DNA from 4 places in the Streptomyces sp. SAI-135 genome. Region 3 is predicted to be linked to each of the others. Evidence: riboswitches for the same ligand, from Rfam matches in the RefSeq annotation. Region 3 holds a riboswitch; each other region holds the start of a gene.

Region 1 (6,866 bases), 1.4 Mb from region 3:
CGCAGGTCCGTGCCCGGCGTCTTGCCGGACTCGTGGGAGTCGGAGGCGATGTCCAGGACGTCGTCGGCCAGCTGGAAGGCGACGCCGAGGCGCTCGCCGTACTGGGTCAGGACGTCCACGACCGTCTCGTCGGCACCGGACATCATCGCCCCGAAGCGGCACGAGACCGCGACCAGCGAGCCCGTCTTGCCGCCGAGCACGTCCAGGTAGTGCTCGACCGGGTCCCGGCCGTCCTGCGGTCCGGCCGTCTCCAGGATCTGGCCGGTGACCAGGCGCTCGAACGCCTCCGACTGGACCCGGACCGCCTCGGGCCCGAGGTCGGCCAGGATGTGCGAGGCGCGGGCGAACAGGAAGTCGCCCGTCAGGACGGCCACCGAGTTGCCCCAGCGGGTGTTGGCGCTGTCCACGCCCCGCCTGACCTCGGCCTCGTCCATGACGTCGTCGTGGTACAGCGTGGCGAGGTGGGTCAGCTCCACCACCACGGCCGACGGCACCACGCCGGGCGCATAGGGGTCGCCGAACTGCGCGGCGAGCATCACGAGCAGCGGCCGAAACCGCTTTCCGCCCGCCCTCACCAGATGCTGGGCGGCCTCCGTGATGAAGGGAACCTCGCTCTTGGTGGCCTCGAGCAGTCCCTCCTCGACAGCCGCCAATCCGGCCTGGACATCGGCTTCCAGAGCCTGGTCCCGCACGCTCAGCCCGAACGGCCCGACGACGGTCACGAGGGGTCTCCTGTCTGCTGGTGTCTTCTGGCGGTTACGAGGAATGTCGATAGGTCGCTGCCATCACTCAAGTCAGCGTATCCGGTCACCTTTGGATCACCGATAGCGCCCGCCCCGTCCATGCCAGGCGGTATCGGATCACGGCCGGTATGTTTTTGATCACCTGAAAAGGATGGATATCTATCCACTTGTACGGAAGTAGCCGTCCGTGTCCCGAACCGAAGCCGGGACCGAGGCCACCGCGCCCCGGCCGCGCCGCACCACACGCCCGGCGCACTGAGGCCGACGGGACCCCACCGATGCGCATCCGTACGCCCTTCCCCTGCGAGACCACCCACGCCGGCGTCCGTGTCCCGCCGGCGGACGGGACGCTCCTGTACGCACGCGTGTGGCGACCCCTCTCCGAAGAACCGGTACCCGCGATCCTCGAATACCTGCCGCATCGCCTCACCGACCGGCCCGCGCCCCGCGACCGGCAGCGCCCCCTGGTACGCAGGCCACGGCTACGAGTCCGTCCGCGTGGACGTGCGCGGGCACGGCAACAGCGGGGGCGTGCCCGGCGACGCGTGCTCGGCGACCGGACTCGCCGACGGGGCCGAGGGGGTCGAGTGGCCGGCGGCGCAGCCCTGGTGCGACGGCCGGGCCGGCATGTTCCGCATCTCCTGGGGCGGTCGTCACCGTCCGCGCCACCGACGGCCGTCATGACGACGACGGGCACCGCAGGGGAGGTTCCGTCCCGGCCGCGGACCTGCACGGGCGGGCGGCGAGGATGCTCGCCCGCGTCTGCCGCCCGCCGGACCCGCTCCATGTCGGCGACGCCCGGCGGGAGATGTCGCTCGCAGGCCCGCTCGGAGATGGCCCGTGACGGCACCGACTTCCACCCGACGTGGGTGAAGCGGATCCCACGGCCGGTCGGTTGAACATGAGTTGAGCCTTCTTGACCGTTTTACACCTCTTGCGCTCAGCTGTGACTTGACCCACTCGCGCGGCCGGAGCGACGGCTTTCCGGAATCTACCGATCCGCCTTTTCCCACGCGTGAGTTGAGACTTGGCGAACGCAAAGGATCAAGCGCCTCAAATACCCCTTACCAAGGTCAATAGGCACGCCATGTGAACTCGCCACTTGTTCCGGACATGTGCTCTCGCATACGTTCCCGGCCTGTCGGGCGGACGCCGAATCCTGCCACCGCCCGTACACCCACCGAGAACCACGGCAGGAGCGGGGGAACCAGGTAGGTCGCCGTAACGGTCGTCTTCGGACATACCGGTACGGCTTGGGGTGAAGTCATGCCTTTCGTGGGCGTGGCCGGGCAGCTCCCGCCCGAACCCGACAGCTCACCTCGCAGGCGACGGAGAGGAACTTCGCCATGCCCGCTGCCGCTCAGCACCGCCGTACCCGTACCAGCCGTCTCGCCCGCAAGCTCGCCGTCGCCGGTACCGGTGTCGCCGTCCTCGCGCTCCCGCTCATCGGCGCCACCAGCGCGTCCGCGGCCACCCCGGCCGTGCAGACCGCGACCACGCTCGGCTACTCCAACACCCTCGACGGCTGGATCCGGGCCTCCCTCGCCGTCATGGCGGAGCACGGCATTCCCGGCTCCTACGACGGCATCTACCGCAACGTCATCCGCGAGTCCTCCGGCAACCCCTACGCCATCAATCTCTGGGACTCCAACGCGGCCGCCGGGACGCCCTCCAAGGGCCTGCTCCAGGTGATCGACCCGACCTTCAACGCGTACCACGTGGCCAACACCTCGTGGGACCCGTACGACCCGGTGGCGAACATCACCGCGGCCTGCAACTACGCGGCCCAGCGGTACGGGTCCATCGACAACGTGTACGGCGCGTACTAGGAACTACGCCCGCGGGAAGAGCCCTTCGAGGACGACGGCGATGCCGTCGTCCTCGTTGGACAGGGTCACCTCGTCGGCCACGGCCTTGAGTTCGGGGTGGGCGTTCGCCATCGCCACACCGCGGGCCGCCCAGTCGAACATCGGGATGTCGTTGGGCATGTCCCCGAAGGCGATCGTCACCTCCGGGCCCAGACCCAGGTGTTCGGCGGCCAGCGCGAGGCCGGTGGCCTTGGTGATGCCGCATGGCTGGAGTTCGACGGTCCCGGGCCCCGACATGGTGACCGTCGCCAGCGAGCCCACCACCGAACGCGCCGTGACCGCCAACTCGTCGTCGGACAGGTAGGGGTGGCGCAGCAGCACCTTGCTGATCGGCTCGCACCACAGGTCGTCGCGCCGGGCCACCCGCACCGCGGGCAGCGTCGGGTGGGGCATCAGATAGCCCGGTTCGATGAGCGTGAGCCCGTCGACACCGTCCTGGTCCACGGCCGCGTACACCTGCCCGACCTCGGCCTCGATCTTGCCGAGCGCGGTCTCGGCCAGCTCCCGCTCCAGCGTCACCGACCAGAGCAGACGGTCCGCGCCGGCGTCGTACACCTGCGCGCCCTGTCCGCACACCGCGAGCCCCGTGCTGCCGAGGTCGTCGAGCAGGGGCCGCACTCTGGGCGCCGGGCGTCCCGTCACGACCAGATGCCGGGCCCCACCCGCGGCCACCCGGGCGAGCGCGGCCAACGACCGGTCGGAGAGGGTGTCGTCGGCCCGGAGCAGCGAACCGTCCAGGTCGGTGGCGATGAGTGAATATGCGGTGGAGGCGGCCATGATCAGAGAATACGGATGGTTGGCCCCTTCGACTCGACGCGAACCGGACGGCCGCTGCTTTCACATCCGTTGACCGGTGTTCCGCTTCCGGGGCGCGACGGTGACGCGGCGGTAGCTCGTGCCGGCGCGTCCCGGGCCCCGTCTGCGCGCTCCTCGCGGAGCGCTACGCCGAGTCGCGCACCACCAGTTCGGTCGGGAGGATCACTCCGGCCGTGTCCTCGCCGGCGATCTGGGCGAGGAGCATGCGGACCATCTCGGCGCTGATGCGGTCGAAGGGCTGGCGCATGGTGGTGAGGGCGGGGGCGACGGCGGTGGCCGCCGGTGAGTCGTCGAAGCCGCCGACAGCGATGTCGTCCGGGACCGAACGCCCGGCCTGCTGGAGGACGCCCACGACGCCCAGGGCCATGAGGTCGGAGGCGACGAACACCGCGTCCATGTCCGGGGCCTGGGCGAGCAGGCGGCGGGCGGCCCGTTCGCCGCCGCTGCGCCGGAAGTCGCCCTCGACGACGAGCGCCGGGTCGTACGGCAGGCCCGCCTCAGCGAGCACGTCCCGGTAGCCGGCCAGCCGGTCGGGGCCGCCCGGCATGTCCAGCGGCCCGGTGACCATGCCGACACGGCGCCGGCCGCCCGCGAGGAGGTGGCGGACCATGTCCTGCGCGCCCTCCCGGTCGGCGGCGGCCACGTAACTCACCTTGGTGCCCCGCCCGATCGGCTTGCCGCAGACCACCAACGGGATCCCGGCGTCGTGGAGTTCGGCCGCGACCGGGTCGCCGCTGTGGTTGGACAGCAGCAGCACGCCGTCGACGTGACCCGAGGTGATGTACCGGGTCAGCCGGCGCCGGTCGTCGTCGCTCTCGGCGAGCATCAGCAGCAGCGGGATGTCGTGCTGGGCGAGCCGCTCGGTGCAACCGCGCAGCAGGACGTTGAAGTTGGGGTCCTCGAAGAACTTCTCCTGCGGCTCGGTCAGCAGGAACGCCACCGAGTCCGAGCGGCCCGTACTGAGGCTGCGGGCGTGCCGGTTGACCACGTAACCAGTCTTCCTGATGGCGGCCTCGACCGACCGCCGGGCGGCGGGCGAGACGTAGTGGCCGCCGTTCAGGAAGCGGGAGACGGTGCCCCGCGAGACGCCCGCCTCCCGGGCCACGTCGTGGATGGTCGGTGGCTTGCGGCGTCCGTTCGCGCTGGTGGTCATGTTCCTCGTTCGGAGACGTTCGTGCGGGGGAGCCCGGGGCCTCAGGCCTTGACCGAGCCGCTCATCAGGTCCAGCGACCAGAACCGCTGGATCACCAGGAAGAGACCGATCAGCGGAAGGATCGCGAGCAGGCACCCGGTGATGACCAGGGTGTAGAGCGCGGGCTGCGAGGCGCCCTGGGCGAGCAGGGTGTACAGGCCGAGGGTGATCGGGAACTTCTCGTCGTCGGCGAGCATGACGAAGGGCAGCAGGAAGTTGTTCCAGATGCCGACGAACTGGAAGAGGAACACCGTGATCAGGCCCGGCATCATCATCGGTACGGCGATCCGCGAGAAGATCCGCCACTCGCTCGCGCCGTCCATGCGGGCCGCCTCCATGAGTTCGGCGGGCACGGACGCGGCCGCGTAGATGCGGACCAGGTAGACGCCGTACGGCGACAGGATCGACGGCAGCAGCATCGACCAGTAGGAGTCGGCCATGCCGAGCTTGGACAGCAGCAGGTACTGCGGTACGGCCAGCACGATGGACGGCACCAGGACGCCGGCCAGGATCATCTTGAAGACGGCCTCGCGGCCGCGGAAGCTGTAGCGGCCGAGGGCGTAGCCGCCGGCGGCGGAGACCGCGGCGGAGAGCAGGGCGCCGAGACCGGCGTAGAAGGCCGAGTTGGCCATCCACCGCCAGAAGATGCCGTCCCGGTAGGCGGTCAGGTCGCTCAGGTTCTGGAAGAAGCCGGTGCCGGGGGCGAAGGTGAAGGTGGAGAAGAGCTCCGACCGGTCCTTGGTCGCCGCGACGACCACCCAGGCGATGGGGATCAGGCAGTACAGCGCGCCGAGGAGCAGCACGATCGTGGGCACCCACGCGGTGCGGCGGCCGCTCTTGGGGCCGGCGGTGAGGGTGAGGGGGGTCATGCCCGGTCCTCCCGGGTGTAGCGGTCGGAGATGCGCAGCAGGGTGAAGGAGAGGACGAACGTGGCCAGGGCCAGGACGACCGCGGTGGCGGAGGCGCCGTAGATGTCGGACTGGAGGAAGGCCTTGTCGTAGATGGCCATCAGCGGGCTCCACGAGCTCGGCAGGCCGTTGGTGAGGGGCTTGAGGGCCATCGGCTCGGTGAAGACCTGGAGGGTGGCGATCACCGAGAAGAAGAAGGTGAGCACCAGCGAGGGCATCACGATCGGGATCTTGATCTTCAGGGCGATGCCCAGGTCGGTCGCGCCGTCGAGCCGGGCCGCCTCGTAGATGTCCGGCGGGATGGCCCTGAGCGCGGTGTAGATGACGATCATGTTGAAGCCGGTGCCGCCCCAGACCGCGATGTTCGCGAAGGAGAGGTAGAGGTTGCCGCCGTCGAACAGGTCGGGCTGCGGGAGGCCGAACTTGTCGAGCAGGTAGTAGAAGGGGCTGACGTCCGGCAGGTAGAGGAAGCCCCACATCAGGGCGGCGATGATGCCCGGCACCGCGTACGGCAGGAAGATCATCAGCCGGGCGAAGGGCGCGCTGCGGGCCTTCGGGGTGTCCAGCATCAGCGCGAAGAGCAGCGCGAGGCCCAGCATGGTCGGGATGACGATCAGGCCGTACCCGAAGGCGCGCAGGACGCTGTGGCCGAACTCTGAGTCCCCGAGGACGTCGGTGTAGTTGCCGAGGCCGTTCCAGACCTGCTGCCGGGCTCCCTTGCCGAGGCCGATGCCCTTGACCTGCACCTTGTGCAGGCTCAGCCAGATCGCGTACCCGATGGGCACGACGGTGAAGGCGGCGAAGAGGGTCAGGGTGGGCACCAGGAACCAGTACGGTGCGCTGCGGCCACGGCGGCGGGGGCGGCTGGGGCGGACGGACTGGGCGGCGGTGCCGGTGCCGTCCGCCAAGGGGCCGGCCTCGGTGAGGTCGGCGCCCTTGAGCGGAGCGCTGGTCATGCCTCGGTCACCTCGAAGCCCTGCTTCTTCATGTCGGCGAAGGTCTTCGACTGCACGGTGGCGAGCGCGGAGTCGAACTGGGTCTCCTTCTTCGCCTTGGCGGCCTTGCCGAAGGCGTCCTGGAAGGTGGTGTAGGCCGTGTTGACGTTCGGTCCCCAGGCCGCGGCGGCGGTGGTCGCGGCGACCTCACCGGCGGTGGTGTAGAAGTCCGCCTGGTTCGAGAAGAACTCCGGCGTGGTCAGGACGTCGCCGGACTGGCCCTTCGTGGCCGCCGGGTAGATCGCGACCTCCTTGACCAGGGCGGCCAGCGCCTCCGGGTCGGTGTTCAGCCAGGTGGCGAACTTGGCGGCGGCCTCGGCGTGCTGGGAGTCGGTGGAGACACC
Region 2 (6,866 bases), 540 kb from region 3:
GCGCAATCTGCTGTTCGCCTTCGCCTGGGGCGCCTGCGCGGCCGCGCTCATAGCGATCATCGCCAACAGTTTCGCGACGAAGTGGATAGCGACGACGACCGCCGACCCGACCGGCGCGGACACCCTCGGCGCGACCGTGATAGCGCCGGTCGTCGAGGAGTCGGCCAAGGCCGCCGCCGTCCTGCTCGTCTTCCTGTTCCGCAGACGGGACTTCACCGGGATCGTCGACGGCGTGGTGATAGCGGGGGTCACCGCCACCGGCTTCGCCTTCACCGAGAACATCCTCTACCTCGGCACCGCCTTCGGCACCGACCAGCTCACCGGCGACCGGGGCATCGCCTCCGTCACCGCCGCGACCTTCTTCGTGCGCGTGGTGATGTCGCCGTTCGCGCACCCCCTGTTCACCGTCCTCACCGGCATCGGCTTCGGCATCTCCGCGCTGTCGGCGGAACGCCAGCACATCCGACGGGTCCTCGTCCCGCTCTGCGGGCTGCTGCTCGCGATGGGCATGCACGCGATGTGGAACGGCTCGTCGACGTTCGGGGAGTACGGGTTCTTCGCGGTGTACGCGATGTTCATGGTGCCGGCGTTCGCGCTGCTGACCTGGCTGGTCATCTGGACGCGGCAGCGGGAGCTGAGGACCGTGCGCGAGGAGCTGCCCGCGTACGCCGTGGCCGGGTGGCTGACGCCGAGCGAGCCGTACGTGCTGGGCTCGATGCGGGCGCGGCGGGTGGCGCGCGACTACGCGCGGCGGCAGTTCGGCGGGCGGCCCGCGGCACGGGCGGTCTCGCAGTACGAGGCGTACGCGACGTCGCTGGCGTTCCTGCGGCGTCGGGGGCGGCTCGGACGGGCGAACGCCGACTTCGTCGTACGGGAGCGGGAGCTGCTGCACGAGCTGTGGCGGCGGCGGGACGTGGCGCGTCCCGCGCTGGACCACGCGGCCCGGACGACGGCACCGGTGGCCGCGCCGCCCTGGCCGGTGTACGGGGTGCACGGGGTGTACGGACATCCGCCCCAGCCGGACCGTCCCGCCCACCCGTTCCCGACGGTCAGCCCGGTCCATCCGGTCCATCCGGTCCAGGCACAGCCCACGGTGCCGTACCCCGCGTACAACCCCTATCGGACCTAGGGCCCGTCCCCCTTACGCCGACGCCTCCGTCAGGCGCCCCAGCTCCTCCTCCGTCAGGGTCAGCTCCGCCACCCTCAACAGCGCCGGTAGCTGCTCCACCGTGCGGGCGGACGCGATCGGGGCCGCGACCGTCGGCTGGGCGGCGAGCCAGGCGAGGGCGACCGTGGCGACCGGGACGGTGTGGGACTCGGCGATGTCGTCGAGCGCCGCGAGCACCTTGCGACCGCGCTCGGTCTCCAGGTGCTTGCCGGCACCCGCCCGTCGCGCGCTCTCCACCGTCGTACCGGCGCGGTACTTGCCGGTGAGGAACCCGGAGGCGAGGGCGTAGTACGGGACGGCGGCGAGGCCCTGCCGGGAGGCGACGGCCTGGAGCTCACCCTCGTACGTGTCGCGCGAGACCAGGTTGTAGTGGGGCTGGAGGGCGGCATAGCGCGCGAGGCCCTCGCGGTCGGAGAAGTCGAGGGACTCCGCGAGGCGTGCGGCGGAGATGTTGGAGGCGCCGATCGCCCGCACCTTGCCCGCCTTCACCAGCTCGTCCAGCGCGCCGATGATCTCCTCGACGGGGATCTCCGGCTTGTCGAAGTGGGTGTAGTAGAGGTCGATGCGGTCGGTGCCCAGGCGCCGCAGCGAAGCGTCCGCCGCCGCCTTGATGTTCGCGGCGGTCAGGCCCGGGAAGTCGGGGTGCTGGCTGACCTTCGTCGCGATGACGACGTCGTCACGGTTGCCACGGGCCGCCAGCCACTTGCCGATGATCGTCTCGGACTCGCCGCCGGAGTTGCCGTCCACCCAGGCCGAGTACGAGTCAGCGGTGTCGAGGAAGTTGCCGCCGGCCGCGGTGTACGCGTCGAGGACGGCGAACGAGGTGGCCTCGTCGGCGGTCCAGCCGAAGACGTTGCCGCCGAGGGAGAGCGGGAAGACCTCGAGGTCCGAGGAGCCGAGCTTGCGAAGAGAAGTCATGCCGGACGCCGGTCTTCCTGAACGGCCGCAAAGTCCTCGTAAACAAGCGGAAGCAGTCCCTCCGGCGCACCGGCAGCCCTGACGTCGGGGGGACGTCGTCAGGGCTGCCGGAGTTCGCGGGTGACTTCAGGTACGGGCGGGGCCGGGTGATCTCAGGTACGGGCGGGGCCGGGGGCCTCAGGGGTTGAGACCCTTGCCGCGCAGCCACGCCATCGGGTCGATCCCGTCGGCAGAGCCGCCCGGGTGGACCTCCAGGTGCAGGTGCGCGCCGGTCACGTTGCCGGTGGCGCCGACGCGGCCGATGACGTCACCGGTGGCGACCTTCTGGCCGACGCTGACGCTGATCGAGGACTGGTGGCAGAACCACAGCTCGGTGCCGTCGTCGAGGGTGAGGATGGTGCGGTACCCGTAGGAACCGGCCCAGCCGGCCTCCGTGATGGTGCCGCTGTGGACCGCCTTGATGAGCGTGCCCGTGGGGGCGGCGAAGTCGAGGCCGGTGTGGTAGCCGGAGGACCACAGCGAGCCGGCCTGACCGAAGGTCGAGGTGATGGTGTACGACGAGGTCGGCAGCGTGTACTGCTTGGCGAGCTCGGCCAGGCGCTCGGCCTCGGCCTTCTTCGCGGCCTCTTCCTCCGCCGCCTTCTTCGCGGCGGCGGCCTTCTCCTGAGCTTCCTTCTCCGCCTTGGCGGCGGCCGCGTCGGCCTCCTTCTGGGCGGCGTCCGCGACGGCCTGGGCGGCCTTGGTGTCGAGCTGGTCCTGCTGCACTTCGGCCTGGGCCAGGATGCGCGAGCGCAGGGCCTCACCGGCGTCCGAGGTGCCCTCGGCGGTGTCGGCGGTGGTGGCGCCGACGCTGCTGAAGGCGCTCGTGTCGTCCGCGGCGGTGTCGGCGTCGTCCGAGATGAGCGAGCCCACGTTGGGCAGGTCCGGCATGGAGATGGAGACCGGCGGCTTGCCGGTGTTGGCGCTGGCCATCCCGCCCGCGCTGACCGCGGCTATGACGCCTACGCCCAGGACGGTGGAGCTGCGGGCGAATCCCCCGCCGCGCTGCTTGGCGACGCGATGCCGGCCGCGTACGGGAGCGAGGGAGTCCGCGGTCGGGTTCCACTCACCGAGCGGGGCCTCGTCGTCGGCGCGGTAACCGCCGTACACAAGGGTGTCGCTGGGTACGTACGGCGCCTCGGGGGCAGGCGGGTTGGACGCCACGTGGGCGCGCTCCTTTCCTTCCTTCTCGCCTACCGGGTTAGCTGACGGGTTCGGAGCAGGAAGGTCTCCTACGCGCGTATACCCACCGTGCTGCCACGGCGGACTACGAGCGATTCACCCCAAGGTGGTGGTTCCCCGGTTCCCTTGCGGAATTCGGCGCGTGAGCACGGAGCCGTCTCTTGTGACGGCTGGGACGACCGCGCTGCGTTATCGAACGTTAATAGACCCGGGGGCCCGATTCCAAGCTGTTCCGCTTGATCATTAACGAAATCCCGCTGGACTTACGGCCCATGAACGGCTAAAAACGGGCGAGTTGACCTTCTTTCAGTAACCACACAGATGTTGACGGTGTGACAGTCGCAGTGCGGAGGGCGCTCACCCGCTCACCCTTCGTCACAAACACCGCCCTACGGCGAGCAACGCCATGCCGTCAGTAAGGAACCCCCGGAACGCGCCCGCCCCGCGCCAACCGCGGCCACCCGCCGCCCCTGCCGCTGCACGGCGACGGCACGGTGTGCGCGCTGCCCGTCCGCAGTTGCGCCCTGCCGCCTCGGCGCGGGCACCCTCGGCGCCTGGCCCGACCGGGCCGAGGAGCACGTCTTCTTGGCCGGGGCCACGCTGCCGCTGCGTGGCCCCTGCTCGGCGGCCTCCCGGAGTGCCCCGGCCACGAGCAGCAGTGCCGGGAGCATGCGGACGAAGGCGCGCGGGTGCGCGACCGGTCCTCCTGCTCCACGCTTCCAGGTTCGCCCGGCTGCCGTCCGTGGGGCGGACCGGGTGATCCGACCGGGGGAAACACTCAGGGCCGGAGTCCAGTGAACTGGATTCCGGCCCTGAGCCTTGAGTAGCGGGGACAGGATTTGAACCTGCGACCTCTGGGTTATGAGCCCAGCGAGCTACCGAGCTGCTCCACCCCGCGTCGTTGTGTGACCAGCATACGTCATCCGCCGGGTGCTTCGCGCCAGGGTTGTTCCGGGGAGGCCGCCCCGTCCGGCGAGAGCGGTATGCGCAAGCCCGTGCAGCGTGCGGCGGAGGCCACCGTGGCCGCGGCGACGTGTTTCTGCGCGTGCACGCCTGGCCTGTCCGGCGCACGCGCCCCGGTGACGCTCAGCCGACGCCGAGTTCGGTCAACTCGCCCAGCGGCAGCGTGTGCTGGGTCTGGAGGACCTTCGCGCGCAGGTAGCGGACGTTGTGGGCGGTGGTGAACACCCCGGTGGGGACACGGTCGTGGACGCCGATCCCCAGGTCCCTCAACTGGCCCGCCTTGTCGGGGTTGTTGGAGAGCAGGTCGATCTCGCCGATCCCGAGCGCGGTCAGCATCTGCGCGGCCGCGGTGTAGTCCCGGGCGTCCTCGGGCAGGCCCAGCGCGGTGTTGGCGGCATAGGTGTCGAGGCCCTGGTCCTGGAGGGCGTAGGCGTCGAGCTTGTTGTAGAGGCCGATGCCGCGGCCCTCCTGGCGGAGGTAGAGCAGGACGCCGCCGCGCTCGGCGATGCGCTCGACCGCCTCACGGAGCTGGGGTCCGCAGTCGCAGCGGGCGGAGCCGAGGACATCGCCGGTGAGGCACTCGGAGTGCAACCGCACGAGCGGGACGGTGCCGGGGGCGGGGTCGCCGAGGACGACGGCGAGGTGCTCCCGTCCGTCGGTCAGGCCGTGGAAGGTGACGAGCTCGGCGTCTACGCGGTAACCGTCCCCGAAGCGCAGCGGGACGCGGACGCGGGAGCGCTGGGTGGCGGCGGGCAGGTCGGTCATGCGGGTACTCCGGTCCGTAGGCATACCTGCTTCAGATTTGAAGCAGTTCTACTGATCGAGACCCTACCCCATGCTTTAAATTTGAAGCAACGGTTTTATGGCGCTCGTCACGCCCGGCCCTCACCGGAACAGGACGGGGACGACCGCCGCCGCCACGGCACCTCCTCGACGGGCCCGCCCTCCCCCTGGAGGCCCGCGGTGACGCTGGTGAAGATCTCCTCCAACTGCCCCACCTGCTCCGGTGTGAGCCGGTCGAAGAGCGCGGCGCGGACCGTCTCCACATGTCCCGGCGCCGCCCGCTCCAGCACCGCCATGCCCTCGTCCGTCAGGACCGCGATGCTGCCCCGCTTGTCCCACTGGCAGCTCTCCCGCCGCACCAGCCCGTCCTTCTCCAGCCGCGCGACGGCGTACGTCAGCCGGGGCCGGGTGATCTTCAGCCCCTCGGCGAGATCGGTCATCCGCAGCCGGCGCTCCGGGGTCTCGGAGAGATTGGCGAGGATGGAGTAGTACAGGTGGGGCATGCCGGCCTCCTGCTGGAGCTGCCGGTCGATGGTGTCCTCCAGGAGGAGCGAGGCGGCGATGTAGGCACGCCAGGCTCGCTGCTCGTCGGGGCTGAGCCAGCGGGTCGTCATGCTCCCAGTGTAGGTTTGCTTCAAACTTGAACCAAGCCCGCCGTCCCTCGACCCGCCGGGGAGTCCTCCGTGCCCCACCCCTACGTCCTCCTCTCCGCCGCGGTCTCCCTCGACGGCTACCTCGACGACACCGGCCCCGACCGGCTCCTGCTGTCCAGCCCGGCCGACTTCGACCGCGTCGACGAGGTCCGCGCCTCCGTGGACGCGATCCTCGTCGGCGCGGGCACGATCCGCGCCGACAACCCCCGGCTCCTGGTCAACTCCGAGGAGCGCCGGGCGGCCCGGGTCACCGCCGGGAAGCCGCCGTACCCCCTGAAGGTCACGGTCAGCGGCTCGGGCGAGCTGGACCCGGCGGCGAACTTCTGGCACACCGGCGGCGAGAAGGTCGTCTACACGACCGACAAGGGCGCGGAACGGGCCCGCGAGGCGGGCCTGGCCGCCGACGTGGTCCCCCTCGGCCCCTTGCTGGACTGGCGCCGCCTGCTGGAGCACCTGCACGCGGTGTACGGCGTCGAGCGGCTCATGGTCGAGGGCGGCGGCCGCATCCACACCCAGCTGCTCCAAGAGGGCCTGGCCGACGAGGTGCAGCTGGTGCTGGCCCCGCTGTTCGTCGGCGACCCGGGCGCCCCCCGGCTCTTCGGCCCGGGCGGCTACCAGCCCGGCCGGCTGCGCCTGGTGGAGACCCGCCGTATCGAGGACGTGGTCCTGACCCGCTACGAGCCCACCGCCCCCGGCACGGGCCTGGTCCCGGTCGCCGCGGACCACCACTGGCTGGCGCTGGCCTGCGAGTTGGCGGCTCACTGCCCGCCCTCGCGGACGGCGTTCAGCGTGGGCGCGGTCGTGGTGGCCGCCGACGGTACGGAGCTGGCACGCGGCCACTCCCGGGAGGGCGGCGACCCGGTCGTGCACGCCGAGGAGGCGGCGCTGGCGAAGATCGACCCGGCCGACCCGCGCCTCGGCACCGCCACCGTCTACACCAGCCTGGAACCCTGCACCCGCCGCGCCTCCCGCCCGGCCCCCTGCGCCCGGCTGATCCTGGAGGCGGGGGTACACCGGGTGGTGACGGCGTGGCGGGAGCCCGACACGTTCGTCGAGGGGGCCGACGGAACGGGCCTGCTCACGACGGAGGGCGTGGACGTGGTGGTGCTGGAGGAGTACGCGACCCGGGCGAAGGCACCCAACCACCACCTGCTGTGACG
Region 3 (6,866 bases):
CGATCGCGCGCAGTCCGCGCGGCGGCCGGCCGAGCTGCTGCTTGAAGGCCTCGACGTCCGCGTCGGTCGGCTCGGTGCGCGGGGTGGAGGGCGGAGGCGTTTCCATGCCTGTCTTTCTATCGGTCGGTCTACTGGTCGGAGGCGTCGGACTTGTCGACCCCGTCCCAGACGTTCGCGTACCAGGGGCGGTCGGCCGCGCCCAGGTCGGTGCGGGACTGCTTCGCCGCGTCCGGGTCGACGACGATGAACCCCGTCTCCCCCGGCATCACATAGTGCAGCCGCTGCCGGATCTGCTGCTCCGCGTACGCGTCGTCCTGCCAGCGCGCCTTGAGGTCGCGCAGCTTCTCGACCCGCTCGGCTGCCTGCTCCTTCTCCCGCTGGAGATCGGCGATCTCGGCACGCTGGGAGACGTACTGCCTTATCGGGTACGCGAGCGCCACCACCAGCGTGCACAGCACGAGGGCGAGCAGCGCGGCCCGGCCGGTCAGCCGGGAGCGGCGGGCCTGCCGTTTGGTCTGGGACCGGTAGACACGGGCCGCGGTCTGCTCGCCGAGCAGCCTGATCCTGGTCGTGGTGGAGAAACGGTCCCGGTCCTTCACGGCCATCGGCTCTCCGCCTCCCCTTCTACGTGCGTACGTCCCCGCACACGGTACGGGACCGGTACGGGGACGTACGTACGACTGGCTAAGGCTTAGCCCCTTAAGGGTCAGCCCTTGAAGCTGCTCAGCTCTTTACGCTGCTCAGCCCTCTACGCTGCTCAGCCCTTGAAGCGCGGGAAGGCGCTGCGGCCGGCGTACACCGCGGCGTCGTCGAGGATCTCCTCGATGCGCAGGAGCTGGTTGTACTTGGCGACGCGCTCGGAGCGGGCCGGGGCGCCGGTCTTGATCTGGCCGCAGTTGGTGGCGACGGCGAGGTCGGCGATGGTGACGTCCTCGGTCTCGCCGGAGCGGTGGGACATCATGCACTTGAAGCCGCTGCGCTGGGCGAGCTCGACGGCGTCGAGGGTCTCGGTCAGGGAGCCGATCTGGTTCACCTTGACGAGCAGCGCGTTGGCGGCGCCGTCCTCGATGCCGCGGGCCAGGCGCTCCGGGTTGGTGACGAACAGGTCGTCGCCGACGATCTGGACCTTGTCGCCCAGCTTGTCGGTGAGGACCTTCCAGCCGGCCCAGTCGTCCTCGAACAGCGGGTCCTCGATGGAGACGAGCGGGTAGGCCGCCACGAGCTCCTCGTAGTACTCCGTCATCTCGGCGGCGGAGCGGTCCTTGCCCTCGAACTGGTACTTGCCGTCCTTGTAGAACTCGGAGGCGGCGACGTCGAGGGCGAGGGCGACCTGCTCGCCGGGGATGTAACCGGCTTCCTTGATCGCTTCGAGGATGAGGTCCAGGGCGGCGCGGTTGGACTCGAGGTTCGGGGCGAAGCCGCCCTCGTCGCCGAGGCCGGTGGACAGGCCCTTGCTCTTCAGGACCTTCTTGAGGGTGTGGTAGACCTCGGTGCCCCAGCGCAGCGCCTCGGAGAAGGACTCCGCGCCGATCGGGGCGATCATGAACTCCTGGATGTCCACGTTGGAGTCGGCGTGCGAGCCGCCGTTCAGGATGTTCATCATCGGCACCGGCAGCAGGTGCGCGTTCGGGCCGCCCAGGTAGCGGAAGAGCGGGAGGTCGCTGGCCTCGGAGGCGGCGTGGGCGACGGCGAGCGAGACGCCGAGGATGGCGTTGGCGCCGAGCGAGCCCTTGTTGTCGGTGGCGTCCAGGTCGAACATCGCCTGGTCGATCAGGCGCTGCTCGGTGGCGTCGTAGCCGACGAGCTCCGGGCCGATCTGCTCGATGACGGCGAGGACGGCCTTCTCGACACCCTTGCCCTGGTAGCGGTTCGGGTCACCGTCACGCAGCTCGATGGCCTCGAAGGCACCGGTGGAGGCGCCGGACGGGACGGCGGCACGACCGGTGCTGCCGTCGTCGAGGCCGACCTCGACCTCGACGGTGGGGTTGCCTCGCGAGTCGAGGATTTCCCTGGCTACGACGACGTCGATGGACGGCACGAGCATCTCCTTCTTGGATGGTGAGCCTTGCGACTAGAGCCTAACCGGCTCCGGGGCATCGGCCACCGTGTGGACCGACCTGTGGACGAAACCGAGAGTAAATTGTTTCTGAACTGAACAAAAGAGGCCCGTGAACAGAGCGGCCCACGCGAGCACACACAAAAAGCCCCGCCCCGGTGCGTACGGGGGAACACGCACCGGAGCGGGGAGCCCGTGGGGACGGGGGGTGACCCTCACGAGGCCCTCATCCTGGAGGACACGGCTGTGAGGGCCCTGTGGTTCAGCTGGGGCCTACTTCAGGTGCAGCTGCTGGCCCGGGAAGATGAAGTCGGCATCGTCGATGATGTCCTTGTTCAGCTTGAACAGCTTCTGCCAGCCGCCCTTGACCTTGTGCTTCTCGGCGATCGAGCTGAGGGTGTCACCCTTGACGACCTTGTACTCGCCGTCGCCCTTCTTGACCTTCTTGCCGGTCGGGGTGGTGACGGTCTTCTTGGCGGCCGGGCGCTCGGAGGAGCGGGAGGCGCTCTGCTCGTCGGTCGAACGGGTGCTGGTGCCCGAGTTCGAGGAGCCGGCGGAGGACGAGCCGCTGCCGCCGTTGTAGGCGGCGCTGGACAGGCCCACTCCGCAGACCGGCCAGGCGCCCTTGCCCTGGGAGGCGAGGACCTTCTCGGCGACGGCGATCTGCTGGGCCTTGCTGGCCTGGTTGGCCTGCGCGGCGTACTGCGTGCCGCCGTACGCGGCCCAGGTGGAGGCCGAGAACTGCAGGCCGCCGTAGTAGCCGTTGCCGGTGTTGATGGACCAGTTCCCGCCGGACTCGCACTGGGCGACGGCGTCCCACTCGGAGGCGGTGGCGGCGGAGGCGTTGCCGGCCGCCATCAGCGGGGCGGCGATGGCGACACCGGTGACGCCGGCGAGCGCGGCGGCGCGGGTGGCCTTGGACGGACGACGGTGCTTGCCCTTGCCGGAAAACAGCATGGATCGATCCCCTCACCGACGCCTGCGAGGTGAGCTGTCGGGTTCGGGCCGGTTGAGTTGCCCGGTCGCACACCCTGCGGTGCGCGGCTTCACCCCAAGCCGGTCCAGCGTGAACTGCTGGGCCCGGCGCTTACCTTGGGTCCCCCGCTCCTGCCTACGGCGCTTGACGCGACGACTGTTCCCGTACGGCCGCTGGCAGGATTCGGCGTTGCGGCAGACGGGGCTCGGGTTGCCGAGCGGTCACGACCGTAGACACGCGCTCGGCGGAATTTCAAAGACGATCAGGGCTTCTGAGACTCATCCCACACTTTCACCAAAGTGGACATTCAGTGCGAAGTATGACGTGAACTCCCGCTGTTTTTCAGGTCTTTTCGACCCTATTCAGCCCCTGTGTCGAGCGTCTGACCGGCGACGATGTTGCTCGGGTCGGCCCCGATGCGGTCCTTGTTCTCGGCGTAGAGGGCGCGCCATCCGCCGTCGAGGCCAAGGGAGTCGGCGATGGAGGCGAGCGAGTCGCCCGCCTGGACGGTGTAAGTGGCGGCGGCGTGCCGGCCGGTCGAGGAGGAGGCCGTGCTCTTCGTCGCATTCTCCTCGGCACTGTCGCCGCGGTGCTTGCCGGAACCGAGAGCACCGACGTCCACGAGGGCCGAAGAACTGCCCACCTGCCACGACTTGTCCGCTTCGTCCTCTTCCGGGCTCACCACGGGGGAGCCGTCGGACGACCGAGCGTCTTCCGTCGCGGAGTCCTTGGATTCCGAAGAGTTCTTTTTGTCCGACTCGGCCGAACCGCCGTCGCCGGAGGGAGTGGCCGACGGTGACGGCGAGGCGGACGAGCCGTCCAGCGCGTCGAGGAGGCCGGAGGACTCCTCGGTGTCCGACGACTTGGAGGAACCGGAGGAACCGGAGGAACCAGATGAACTGGACGAGTCGGACGAGCCGGACGCCGAGGCCGAGGGGGTACCGCTCCCCACGCCCGTGTCGACGTCGGCCGAGCTCGCGTCCTTGCTGAGCCCGTTGAGCAGACCGCAGGTCGGCCAGGCGGCGATGCCCTGGTCCGCGAGGAGCTTCTCGGCCACGGCTATCTGCTGGTTGCGGCTGGCGAGGTCCGCGGTCTCGGCGTATTCGAGGCCGCCGTACTTCTCCCAGTTCTCCTGGGACATCTGGAGGCCGCCGTAGTAGCCGTTGCCCTCGTTCTCGCTCCAGGAGCCACCGCTCTCGCACTCCGCGACCCGGTCCCAGGTGGTGCCGGTGGCGGCGCTCGCTCCGGTCGCCCCGAGCAGGGGGATCGCGATGGCGGAGCCCGTCACACCGGCCGCCACGAGGAGAGCCGGGGCCTGACGGGGGCGACGGTGACGACCGTTCCCGGAGAGCATGGGGGGACCTTTCCCGAGACAGCAAGTACCCGCGCGGCACGTGGTGCGGGGCACCGCGCTGGTCCGTGAACGTATAGGGATTCGATCACTTGTCACAAGTTAATGCCGCGTAGATCACGTGAAGATCACAAGGTTGAGGGCGTGTCAGGTTTAGCCGGCTCCGTGCCGGGATAGGCCGGACCCCTCGGTCGATTACCGGACGGGCGTGAACTCCACGGGCAAAGTACGCAGTCCACGCATGATGAGTCCGCCACGCCAGCGCAAATCGGCCGAATCCACCGCGAGTTGTAGGTCCGGGAGACGGGTGAGAAGCGTGGCGAGCGCCGTCTGTCCTTCCAGTCGGGCGAGCGGGGCACCGAGGCAGTAGTGGATGCCGTGGCCGTAACCGAGGTGCTGATTGTCACGGCGGGACAGATCGAGCACATCCGGGTCGGTGAACCGCTCCGGGTCCCGGTCCGCGGCCGCCAGCACGACGAGCACCGGGTCCCCGGTGGCGACGTCCTGCCCGCCGATCCGCAGGGGTTCGGTGGCGAACCGCCAGGTGGCCAGTTCGACCGGGCCGTCGTACCTGAGCAGTTCCTCCACTCCGGTCTCCAGGAGACCCCGTTCCTGCCGGGCCAGCGACTTTGTCAGCCGGTTCCGCTGCTCGGGGTGGGTGAGGAGGGCGTACATGCCGTTGCCGATCAGGTTGACCGTGGTCTCGAAGCCTGCGAAGAGGAGGATGAACGCCATGGCCGCGGCCTCGTTCTCGGTGAGGTGCTCACCGTGGTCGGAGGCGCGGATGAGTCCGGAGATGAGGTCCTCACCGGGGCTGGCCTCGTCGGGCAGCGCCTCCCGCTTGCGGTGGATGAGCTCGGCGAGATAGCCGCGCATCTTCTTCACCGACCGGGCCACCCCGCCCCGGGGGCCCCCTCCGTGCCGGATCATCATGCCCGCCCAGTCCCGGAAGTCGTCCTGGTCCTCCCGGGGGACGCCGAGCAGGTCGCAGATCGCGTAGATGGGGAGCGGGAACGCGAACTCGTGGATGAGGTCGGCGCTGCCGGTCGCCGCGAACCCGTCGATGAGACGGTCCGTCAGCTCCTGCACCCGGGGCGCGAACTCGGCGACCCGCCTCGGCGTGAACGCCTTGCTGACCAGCCGTCGGAGCCTGGTGTGGTCCGGCGGGTCGATGTTCAGCAGATGCGTCATCAGCTCCGCCTTGCGCTCCCCCGGGATACCGGTCTTCCCCTTGGCGTGCGCGGGCTCGTCGTGGTGCGCGGGGTTCTTGCTGAGCCGCTGGTCGGCGAGGGCCTGCTTCGCATCGGCGTAACGGGTGACCAGCCATGCCTCCACGCCACTGGGCAACCGGGTCCGGTGCACGGGCGCGTGCTCACGGAGCCAGGCGTAGGCGGGGTAGGGGTTGGTGGCGAACTCCCAGGTGAAAAGGGCGGGCGCGGAATCCGCGGGGGCGGGAGCGGCGGGGGCGGCGGGGCCGGGGGGCATGGAGGGCTGGTCGGTCACTCCTTGACGGTATCCGGGCATGGCGGCGGCCTTCCGGTGACGGGTCGTTCATGTGCTGGGGGTACCGGCGGCGGGGCTGTCGTGGTGGGCCGGGCGGGCCGGCTCCCTGCCGGGGGATGGGGAGCGGACGGATGCGGTGGCGGGCCGGCTGCCTGCCGGGGGATGGGGAGCGGACGGATGCGGTGGCGGGGCCGGCTGCCTGCCGGGGGATGGGGAGCGGACGGATGCGGTGGCGGGGCCGGCTGCCTGCCGGGGGATGGGGAGCGGACGGATGCGGTGGCGGTGTGTGGCGCCAATGGGTCGGTGACGGTGCTGGGTGGCAGGGACCAGCGTGTCTTCCGGGGGATGGGGATGGGGTGCGGATGGATGGGGTGGCGGTGTGTGGGCGCCAAAGGGCCGGTGGCGGTGGGTAGGTGGCTAGGGGCCGGTGACGGTGCGCGGGTGGACAGGGCCGACGGGGGCCGGCTGCGGTCGAGGGAGCAGGTGACGAGGGAGCCGGTCGTGGTCGCGACGCGTGGGCAGAAGGCTGGCGCGTCGGCGTGGGTCGGGGCGCGGGGAACAGGCGGGCGGGGGGACGGTGCGCGCGGGGCACGGGGCGGCTGGGTCGCGGGGAGCAGGTGACCTGGCGCCGACCGGATCCGCAGTTCTGGACGGCTTCGTTCGTCGGCCGAGTCCCCCTTGCCACCGGGACAGGGCCCGATCCTGGATGACGGCGGGGCGGTGTCGAAGGGTCTCCCCCTCGTCGCCCGGCACACTCCACACCTGGCCAAGACGGATCTGCTCCGGCGGGGACCGTCTCGGTGCGGGCCCGCCGCCACTGCGGACGGATCCGGCGCCTTCCTGCCCCTGGATGGCAGGCTCGCTCCGGCGGGGCCCGGTACTGCCGCGATCCGTCGCCGCCCCCGCTCACTTGCGCGCTCGCGCGGCCGACGTTCAGCCTCCGTTCTCCGCTCGGCGGATCGCGTCCCGGTACGCCCGTG
Region 4 (6,866 bases), 2.8 Mb from region 3:
GACCGCGGCACTGACAGTCCGGGCAGGGCCCGGCCGAGCCGCCCGGCCCGGGGACCGCACAGCGCCTCCCTCACGGTTGCCCGCAGGCTACGCGATCCGCTGTGGGCGTACGCGCCCCGGGAACTTCACCGAGGGTCCGCACGCTTGCATACAGTGGCAGGACCGGCAGGAAAACAGCTCCACGAACCGCGGTTTCCACGACCGCGACGGCGATCGAAGGGACGTACATGCCCATGGGTCACACGGCCACAGACCAGGCAGGCACCGGGGGCCTGACAGCGACCGAGCACCGCCTGGCCAACGGCCTGCGCGTGGTGCTCTCCGAGGACCACCTGACCCCGGTCGCGGCGGTGTGCCTCTGGTACGACGTCGGTTCGCGCCACGAGGTCAAGGGGCGTACCGGCCTGGCTCACCTTTTCGAGCACCTGATGTTCCAGGGCTCGAAGCAGGTGCACGGCAACGGGCACTTCGAGCTCGTCCAGGGCGCCGGCGGTTCGCTCAACGGCACCACCAGCTTCGAGCGCACCAACTACTTCGAGACCATGCCGACCCATCAGCTGGAGCTCGCGCTGTGGCTGGAGGCCGACCGCATGGGCTCCCTGCTGGCCGCCCTCGACGACGAGTCGATGGAGAACCAGCGCGACGTCGTCAAGAACGAGCGCAGGCAGCGCTACGACAACGTCCCCTACGGCACCGCGTTCGAGAAGCTGACCGCGCTCGCCTACCCGGAGGGCCATCCCTACCACCACACCCCGATCGGTTCGATGGCCGATCTGGACGCGGCCACCCTGGAGGACGCGCGCGCGTTCTTCCGCACCTACTACGCGCCCAACAACGCCGTCCTGTCGGTCGTCGGCGACATCGACCCGGAGCAGACGCTCGCCTGGATCGAGAAGTACTTCGGCTCCATCCCCTCGCACGACGGCAAGCCCGCGCCCCGCGACGGCTCCCTGCCCGAGATCATCGGCGAGCAGTTGCGCGAGGTCGTCGAGGAGGAGGTCCCCGCGCGCGCGTTGATGGCCGCCTACCGGCTGCCGCACGACGGCACCCGCGAGGCGGACGCGGCCGACCTGGCCCTCACCGTCCTCGGCGGCGGTGAGTCCTCCCGCCTCTACAACCGGCTGGTACGACGTGACCGTACGGCCGTCGCGGCCGGCTTCGGACTGCTGCGCCTGGCCGGTGCGCCCTCCCTGGGCTGGCTCGACGTGAAGACCTCCGGCGATGTCGAGGTGCCGGTCATCGAGGCCGCCATCGACGAGGAGCTCGCGCGGTTCGCCGCGGAGGGCCCCACCGCCGAGGAAATGGAGCGCGCCCAGGCCCAGTTGGAGCGCGAGTGGCTGGACCGGCTCGGCACCGTCGCGGGCCGCGCCGACGAACTGTGCCGCTACGCCGTCCTGTTCGGCGACCCCCAGCTCGCCCTGACCGCCGTGCAGCGCGTCCTGGAGGTGAGCGCCGAGGACGTGCAGGAGGTCGCCAAGGCCAGGCTGCGCCCCGACAACCGCGCGGTGCTGGTCTACGAGCCGCTCACCCCGGCCGAGATCGCCGACAGCGCCGAGGACGCCGCCGAGGACCCGCAGGCCGCGGCAACCGTAGAAGCCACCGACGAGAACGAGGAGGCGGCCAAGTGACCGAGCTCGCCGCGATGGAATTCCACCCGCAGCCGCAGGCGGGCGAGCCCAAGGTCTGGGCCTTCCCCGCCCCCGAGCGCGCCACGCTCGACAACGGCCTGACCCTCCTGCGCTGCCACCGCCCCGGCCAGCAGGTCGTCGCCGTCGAGGTGCTCCTGGACGCGCCCCTGGACGCCGAACCGGCAGGACTGGACGGCGTCGCCACGATCATGGCGCGCGCCTTCTCCGAGGGCACCGACAAGCACTCCGCCGAGGAGTTCGCCGCCGAGCTGGAGCGCTGCGGCGCCACCCTCGACGCGCACGCCGACCACCCGGGCGTCCGCCTCAGCCTCGAAGTGCCCGCCTCCCGCCTCGCCAAGGCCCTCGGCCTGCTGGCCGACGCGCTCAGGGCGCCCGCGTTCGCGGACAGCGAGGTCGAGCGGCTCGTCCGCAACCGCCTCGACGAGATCCCGCACGAGCTGGCCAACCCGTCCCGGCGCGCCGCCAAGGAGCTCTCCAAGGAGCTCTTCCCGGCGGACTCGCGCATGTCGCGCCCGCGCCAGGGCACCGAGGACACGGTCGAGAACATCGACTCCGCGGCCGTACGCGCCTTCTACGAGAAGCATGTGCGCCCCGCCACCGCGACCGCCGTGGTCGTCGGCGACCTCACCGGCATCGATCTGGACGCGCTGCTCGCCGACACCCTCGGCTCCTGGACCGGTTCCCCGGCCCAGCCGCGCCCGGTGCCGCCGGTGACCGCCGACGACACCGGCCGCGTCGTCATCGTGGACCGCCCCGGTGCCGTCCAGACGCAGTTGCTCATCGGTCGCATCGGCGCCGACCGGCACGCACGCGTGTGGCCCGCGCAGGTGCTCGGCACCTACTGCCTCGGCGGCACCCTCACCTCCCGCCTGGACCGCGTCCTGCGCGAGGAGAAGGGCTACACCTACGGCGTACGGTCGTTCGGGCAGGTCCTCAGGTCCGCGCCGGACGGCTCGGGCGCCGCGATGCTCGCCATCAGCGGCTCGGTGGACACCCCGAACACCGGTCCCGCCCTGGACGACCTGTGGAAGGTGCTGAGCACGCTCGCCGAGGGCGGACTCACCGACGCCGAGCGCGACGTGGCCGTGCAGAACCTGGTCGGTGTGGCGCCGCTCAAGTACGAGACGGCGGCGGCCGTCGCGAGCACGCTGGCCGACCAGGTCGAGCAGCACCTGCCCGACGACTACCAGGCGACCCTGTACCAGCAGCTCGCCGCGACCGGCACCGTCGAGGCCACCGCGGCCGTCGTGAACGCCTTCCCGGTGGACCGGCTGGTGACGATCCTGGTCGGTGACGCGGCCGCCATCAAGGAGCCCGTCGAGGCCCTCGGCATCGGCGAGGTCAAGGTCGTGAGCGCCGAGTAGCCGAGCAACGGCACGCGCGTGGAGGGGCCCTGGTGACGACGGCGTCACCAGGGCCCTCTGATGTCCGAATTGGGTGAGAGGTTGCCTGTCTGCCCTGTGGGATGCGCTACAAACACCCTGATCCGTTTGGGTCTTGAAAGCCACCCCGCTTAGCGTCTTCCGGGCTGTCCGTCAGGCACTGCGCCGCGCCCGCGGCACCGGACAGTCATCGCCGAGTCCCCGTACGGCGCGAGCCAGGGGAGCCGGGGACCCACACCACGTCCCTGGGGTGAATCGGACGCCCGCGCCTTGCGAGGGGGTCCGTAGGAGACCTTCCTGCTCCGAACCCGTCAGCTAACCCGGTAGGCGAGAAGGAAGGAAAGGACCAGCCACCACATGGCGTTCACCTGCGCCACCGGGAAGCACCGTCGTCCCAGCCGCATGAAGCGCACCACCGCCCGCGCCGCGGGCGTCGCCGCCCTCGCCACCACCGGCGTCATCGGCACCATCGCCGCCCCGGCGCTCGCCGCCGAGAACTCCGTCGAGCAGACCGGCCTGATGCCCGTCGTCTCCGTCGGCACGGACTCCCTCGCGGCCCAGCTCGACGCCCAGGCCGAGGCCCAGGCGCAGGCCGCCGCGCAGAAGAAGGCGGCGGCGGAGGCCAAGCGGAAGGCCGAGGCGCGCGCCAAGGAGATACGCGAGGCCAAGGAGCGCGCCGCCCGTGAGGCCGAGCGCAAGCGCCTCAACGCCTTCGTCGCCCCGATCTCCGGCTCCTACATCTCCACCGGCTACAAGAGCAGCAGCTCCCTGTGGTCCTCCGGCAGCCACACCGGTGTCGACTTCCACGCCGCCACCGGCACCTCCGTGCACGCGGTCGGCCGCGGCACGGTCGTCGAGGCCGGCTGGGGCGGGTCGTACGGCAACAACATCGTGATCAGGATGGCCGACGGCACGTACACCCAGTACGGCCACCTGTCCTCCATCGGCGTCTCGGTCGGCCAGTCGGTCACCCCCGGCCAGCAGATCGGGCTGTCCGGCGCGACCGGCAACGTCACCGGACCGCACCTGCACTTCGAGGCGCGCACCACCCCCGAGTACGGCTCGGACATCGACCCCGTCGCCTACCTGCGCTCGCACGGCGTCAACGTCTGACGACCGCCCCGCGATCCGCGCGAGAACCCCGGCTCCCCGAGCCGGGGTTTCGTCGTTTCCGGCGCCCCGTTGTCCAAAAAATATCCCTGGATTCCGGTCCGCCGTCGGAAATTCCCGCTCATTGCAATAGAGTCACTGAACACACGTCAATCGGCGACGTTTCACGGGGATTAAGACGGAGGTCGGACATGCGTATTCCGGCGCACTCGGTATGCACGGCGATCCGGGACGACATCGTCGCCGGTGTCCACGAGCGCGGGAGCCGGCTCACCGAGGAACTGCTCGCCCGCCGCTACGGCGTCTCCCGTGTTCCCGTCCGCGAGGCCCTGCGCACCCTGGAGGCCGAGGGCTTCGTGGTGACACGGCGGCACGCGGGCGCGTGCGTGGCCGAACCGACCGAGGAGGAGGGCGCCGACCTCCTGGAGATGCGCATGCTCCTCGAACCGCTCGGCGCCTCCCGGGCCGCCCAGCGGCGCACCGAGGCCCATCTGAAGGTGTTGCGCGGCCTGGTCAGGCTGGGCCAGGAGCGGGCCAGGCGGGGCAACAGCGACGATCTGCGCTCCCTGGGGGGCTGGTTCCACGAGACGCTCGCGCAGGCCTCCGGCAGCCCCGCGCTGACCTCCCTGCTGACCCAGCTGCGGCACAAGATCGCCTGGATGTACGTCGTGGACGCGCCGGCCGATCCCGTGGAGTCCTGGGCGGAGCACGGCGCGATCGTGGACGCGGTGGCACGCGGGGACGGCGAACGCGCGCGGGCGATCACCGCGGTGCACACCGAGCGCTCGGGAGCCGCGCACCGGCTGCGGTTCGGCTCCGGGCAGGATCGCGCGGACCGTGTGAGGAGTTCGCAACATCCTGTAAACGTGACGGGTGTGCGGCATTAACACGGGCACCGTATACAAAGAGGGAGTAATTCCGGGGGCGTTATTTCCGCTGCCCTCGAAAGGGAAATGCGAAGGGCCCGCCCGATAATTCGGACGAGCCCCTCGGTGCTTTTCAGGGCACCCGCGCTCAGACGGTCTCGGGAAGCTCCTCGAGGCCCTCGGCGACCAGCTTCGCGAGCCGGTCGAGGGCGGCGTCCGCACCCTCGGCGTCGGAGGCGAGGACGATCTCCTCGCCGCCCTGGGCGCCCAGGCCGAGCACGGCCAGCATGGAGGCCGCGTTGACGGGGTTGCCGTCGGCCTTGGCGATCGTCACCGGGATACCTGCGGCCGTGGCGGCCCGGACGAAGATGGAAGCGGGGCGGGCGTGGAGACCCTCGGCCCAGCCGACGTTGACGCGGCGCTCAGCCATGTGATGCTGCCCTTCGGTGTTCAGGGTTGTCTAGACCAGTTTCCCACACGTGAAGCGTCTCCGGACAGGACCTGGTGTCCCTCCGGGGTGAGACAGTCGGACCGCGGCCTCGGCCCGACTTCCGTCCTTGTGCGTTCTCGCGCGTTCTCCACAGACTGCCTCGCGCCGTTGTCGTACGCGAGCCGTACTCTGGGGCCCATGCAGAGCGCGTCGGACCGGCACGAGTACCCCGCCCACTGGGAGGCCGACGTGGTGCTGCGCGACGGCGGCACCGCGCGCATCAGGCCCATCACCGTCGACGACGCCGATCGCCTGGTCAGCTTCTACGAGCAGGTCTCGGACGAGTCGAAGTACTACCGCTTCTTCGCGCCCTACCCACGCCTGTCCGCCAAGGACGTCCACCGCTTCACGCACCACGACTTTGTGGACCGGGTGGGACTCGCCGCCACCATCGGCGGCGAGTTCATCGCCACCGTACGCTACGACCGCATCGGCGCCGACGGCATGCCCGCCTCCGCCCCCGCCGACGAGGCCGAGGTCGCCTTCCTCGTGCAGGACGCCCACCAGGGGCGCGGCGTGGCCTCCGCCCTCCTCGAACACATCGGGGCCGTCGCCCGCGAGCGCGGCATCCGCCGCTTCGCCGCCGAGGTGCTGCCCGCCAACGTCAAGATGATCAAGGTGTTCACGGACGCCGGGTACACCCAGAAGCGCAGCTTCGAGGACGGCGTCGTCCGCCTGGAGTTCGACCTGGAGCCCACCGACCGCTCGCTCGCCGTGCAGTACGCGCGCGAGCAGCGCGCCGAGTCACGGTCCGTGCAGCGCCTTCTCACCCCCGGCTCTGTCGCCGTGGTCGGCGTCGGACGCGCCCCCGGCGGCGTGGGCCGCAGCGTGCTCGGCAACATCCGGGACTACGGCTTCAACGGCCGCCTGCACGCGGTGAACAAGGCGTTCCCCGAGCAGACGAAGGAGGTCGACGGCATCCCCGCGCACCGCTCGGTGCGCGACATCGACGGCCCCGTCGACCTCGCGGTCGTCGCCGTCCCCGCCGAGCAGGTCCCCGAGGTCGTCGCCGAGTGCGGGGCCCACGGCGTGCAGGGACTCGTCGTGCTGTCCGCCGGGTACGCCGAGAGCGGCCCCGAAGGACGCGAGCGCCAGCGTGAACTCGTGCGGCACGCACGCGCGTACGGCATGCGCATCATCGGCCCGAACGCCTTCGGCGTCATCAACACCTCGCCGGACGTCCGGCTCAACGCCTCACTGGCCCCCGAGACCCCCCGCCCCGGCAGGATCGGCCTGTTCGCCCAGTCCGGTGCCATCGGCATCGCCCTGCTCTCCCGGCTGCACCGGCGCGGCGGCGGCGTCACCGGCGTGACCGGCGTCTCCACCTTCGTCTCCTCCGGCAACCGCGCGGACGTCTCCGGCAACGACG

What was found. Region 3 has a riboswitch for cyclic di-AMP ahead of M2163_RS22240 (transglycosylase family protein). Riboswitches for the same ligand answer to the same signal wherever they lie in the genome.
Positions count from the first base shown of each region.
Region 1: another riboswitch for cyclic di-AMP. It lies ahead of M2163_RS29055 (transglycosylase SLT domain-containing protein); the one in region 3 lies ahead of M2163_RS22240 (transglycosylase family protein).
Region 2: another riboswitch for cyclic di-AMP. It lies ahead of M2163_RS24705 (M23 family metallopeptidase); the one in region 3 lies ahead of M2163_RS22240 (transglycosylase family protein).
Region 4: another riboswitch for cyclic di-AMP. It lies ahead of M2163_RS35305 (M23 family metallopeptidase); the one in region 3 lies ahead of M2163_RS22240 (transglycosylase family protein).

Region 1 is NZ_JARXYP010000002.1:5,399,160-5,406,025, reverse strand. It holds gene M2163_RS29065 (polyprenyl synthetase family protein) at 1-722, opposite strand, end outside; partial or broken gene M2163_RS29060 (CocE/NonD family hydrolase) at 1,022-1,560, shown strand; cyclic di-AMP (ydaO/yuaA leader) riboswitch at 1,884-2,084, shown strand; gene M2163_RS29055 (transglycosylase SLT domain-containing protein) at 2,090-2,572, shown strand; gene M2163_RS29050 (HAD family hydrolase) at 2,576-3,388, opposite strand; gene M2163_RS29045 (LacI family DNA-binding transcriptional regulator) at 3,552-4,580, opposite strand; gene M2163_RS29040 (carbohydrate ABC transporter permease) at 4,622-5,488, opposite strand; gene M2163_RS29035 (sugar ABC transporter permease) at 5,485-6,483, opposite strand; gene M2163_RS29030 (sugar ABC transporter substrate-binding protein) at 6,480-6,866, opposite strand, start outside.
Region 2 is NZ_JARXYP010000002.1:4,487,992-4,494,857, forward strand. It holds gene M2163_RS24695 (PrsW family intramembrane metalloprotease) at 1-1,129, shown strand, start outside; gene M2163_RS24700 (aldo/keto reductase) at 1,142-2,086, opposite strand; gene M2163_RS24705 (M23 family metallopeptidase) at 2,264-3,289, opposite strand; cyclic di-AMP (ydaO/yuaA leader) riboswitch at 3,301-3,458, opposite strand; tRNA gene M2163_RS24710 (tRNA-Met) at 4,132-4,205, opposite strand; gene ribA (GTP cyclohydrolase II) at 4,394-5,035, opposite strand; gene M2163_RS24720 (MarR family transcriptional regulator) at 5,143-5,667, opposite strand; gene M2163_RS24725 (dihydrofolate reductase family protein) at 5,737-6,864, shown strand.
Region 3 is NZ_JARXYP010000002.1:3,951,895-3,958,760, forward strand. It holds gene M2163_RS22225 (DUF501 domain-containing protein) at 1-106, opposite strand, end outside; gene M2163_RS22230 (septum formation initiator family protein) at 129-605, opposite strand; gene eno (phosphopyruvate hydratase) at 758-2,044, opposite strand; gene M2163_RS22240 (transglycosylase family protein) at 2,330-3,013, opposite strand; cyclic di-AMP (ydaO/yuaA leader) riboswitch at 3,018-3,185, opposite strand; gene M2163_RS22245 (transglycosylase family protein) at 3,391-4,386, opposite strand; gene M2163_RS22250 (cytochrome P450) at 4,579-5,868, opposite strand; gene M2163_RS22255 (nucleoside triphosphate pyrophosphohydrolase) at 6,820-6,866, opposite strand, start outside.
Region 4 is NZ_JARXYP010000002.1:6,801,169-6,808,034, forward strand. It holds gene M2163_RS35295 (pitrilysin family protein) at 234-1,628, shown strand; gene M2163_RS35300 (pitrilysin family protein) at 1,625-3,013, shown strand; cyclic di-AMP (ydaO/yuaA leader) riboswitch at 3,213-3,376, shown strand; gene M2163_RS35305 (M23 family metallopeptidase) at 3,389-4,144, shown strand; gene M2163_RS35310 (GntR family transcriptional regulator) at 4,333-5,028, shown strand; gene M2163_RS35315 (HPr family phosphocarrier protein) at 5,156-5,437, opposite strand; gene M2163_RS35320 (bifunctional GNAT family N-acetyltransferase/acetate--CoA ligase family protein) at 5,636-6,866, shown strand, end outside.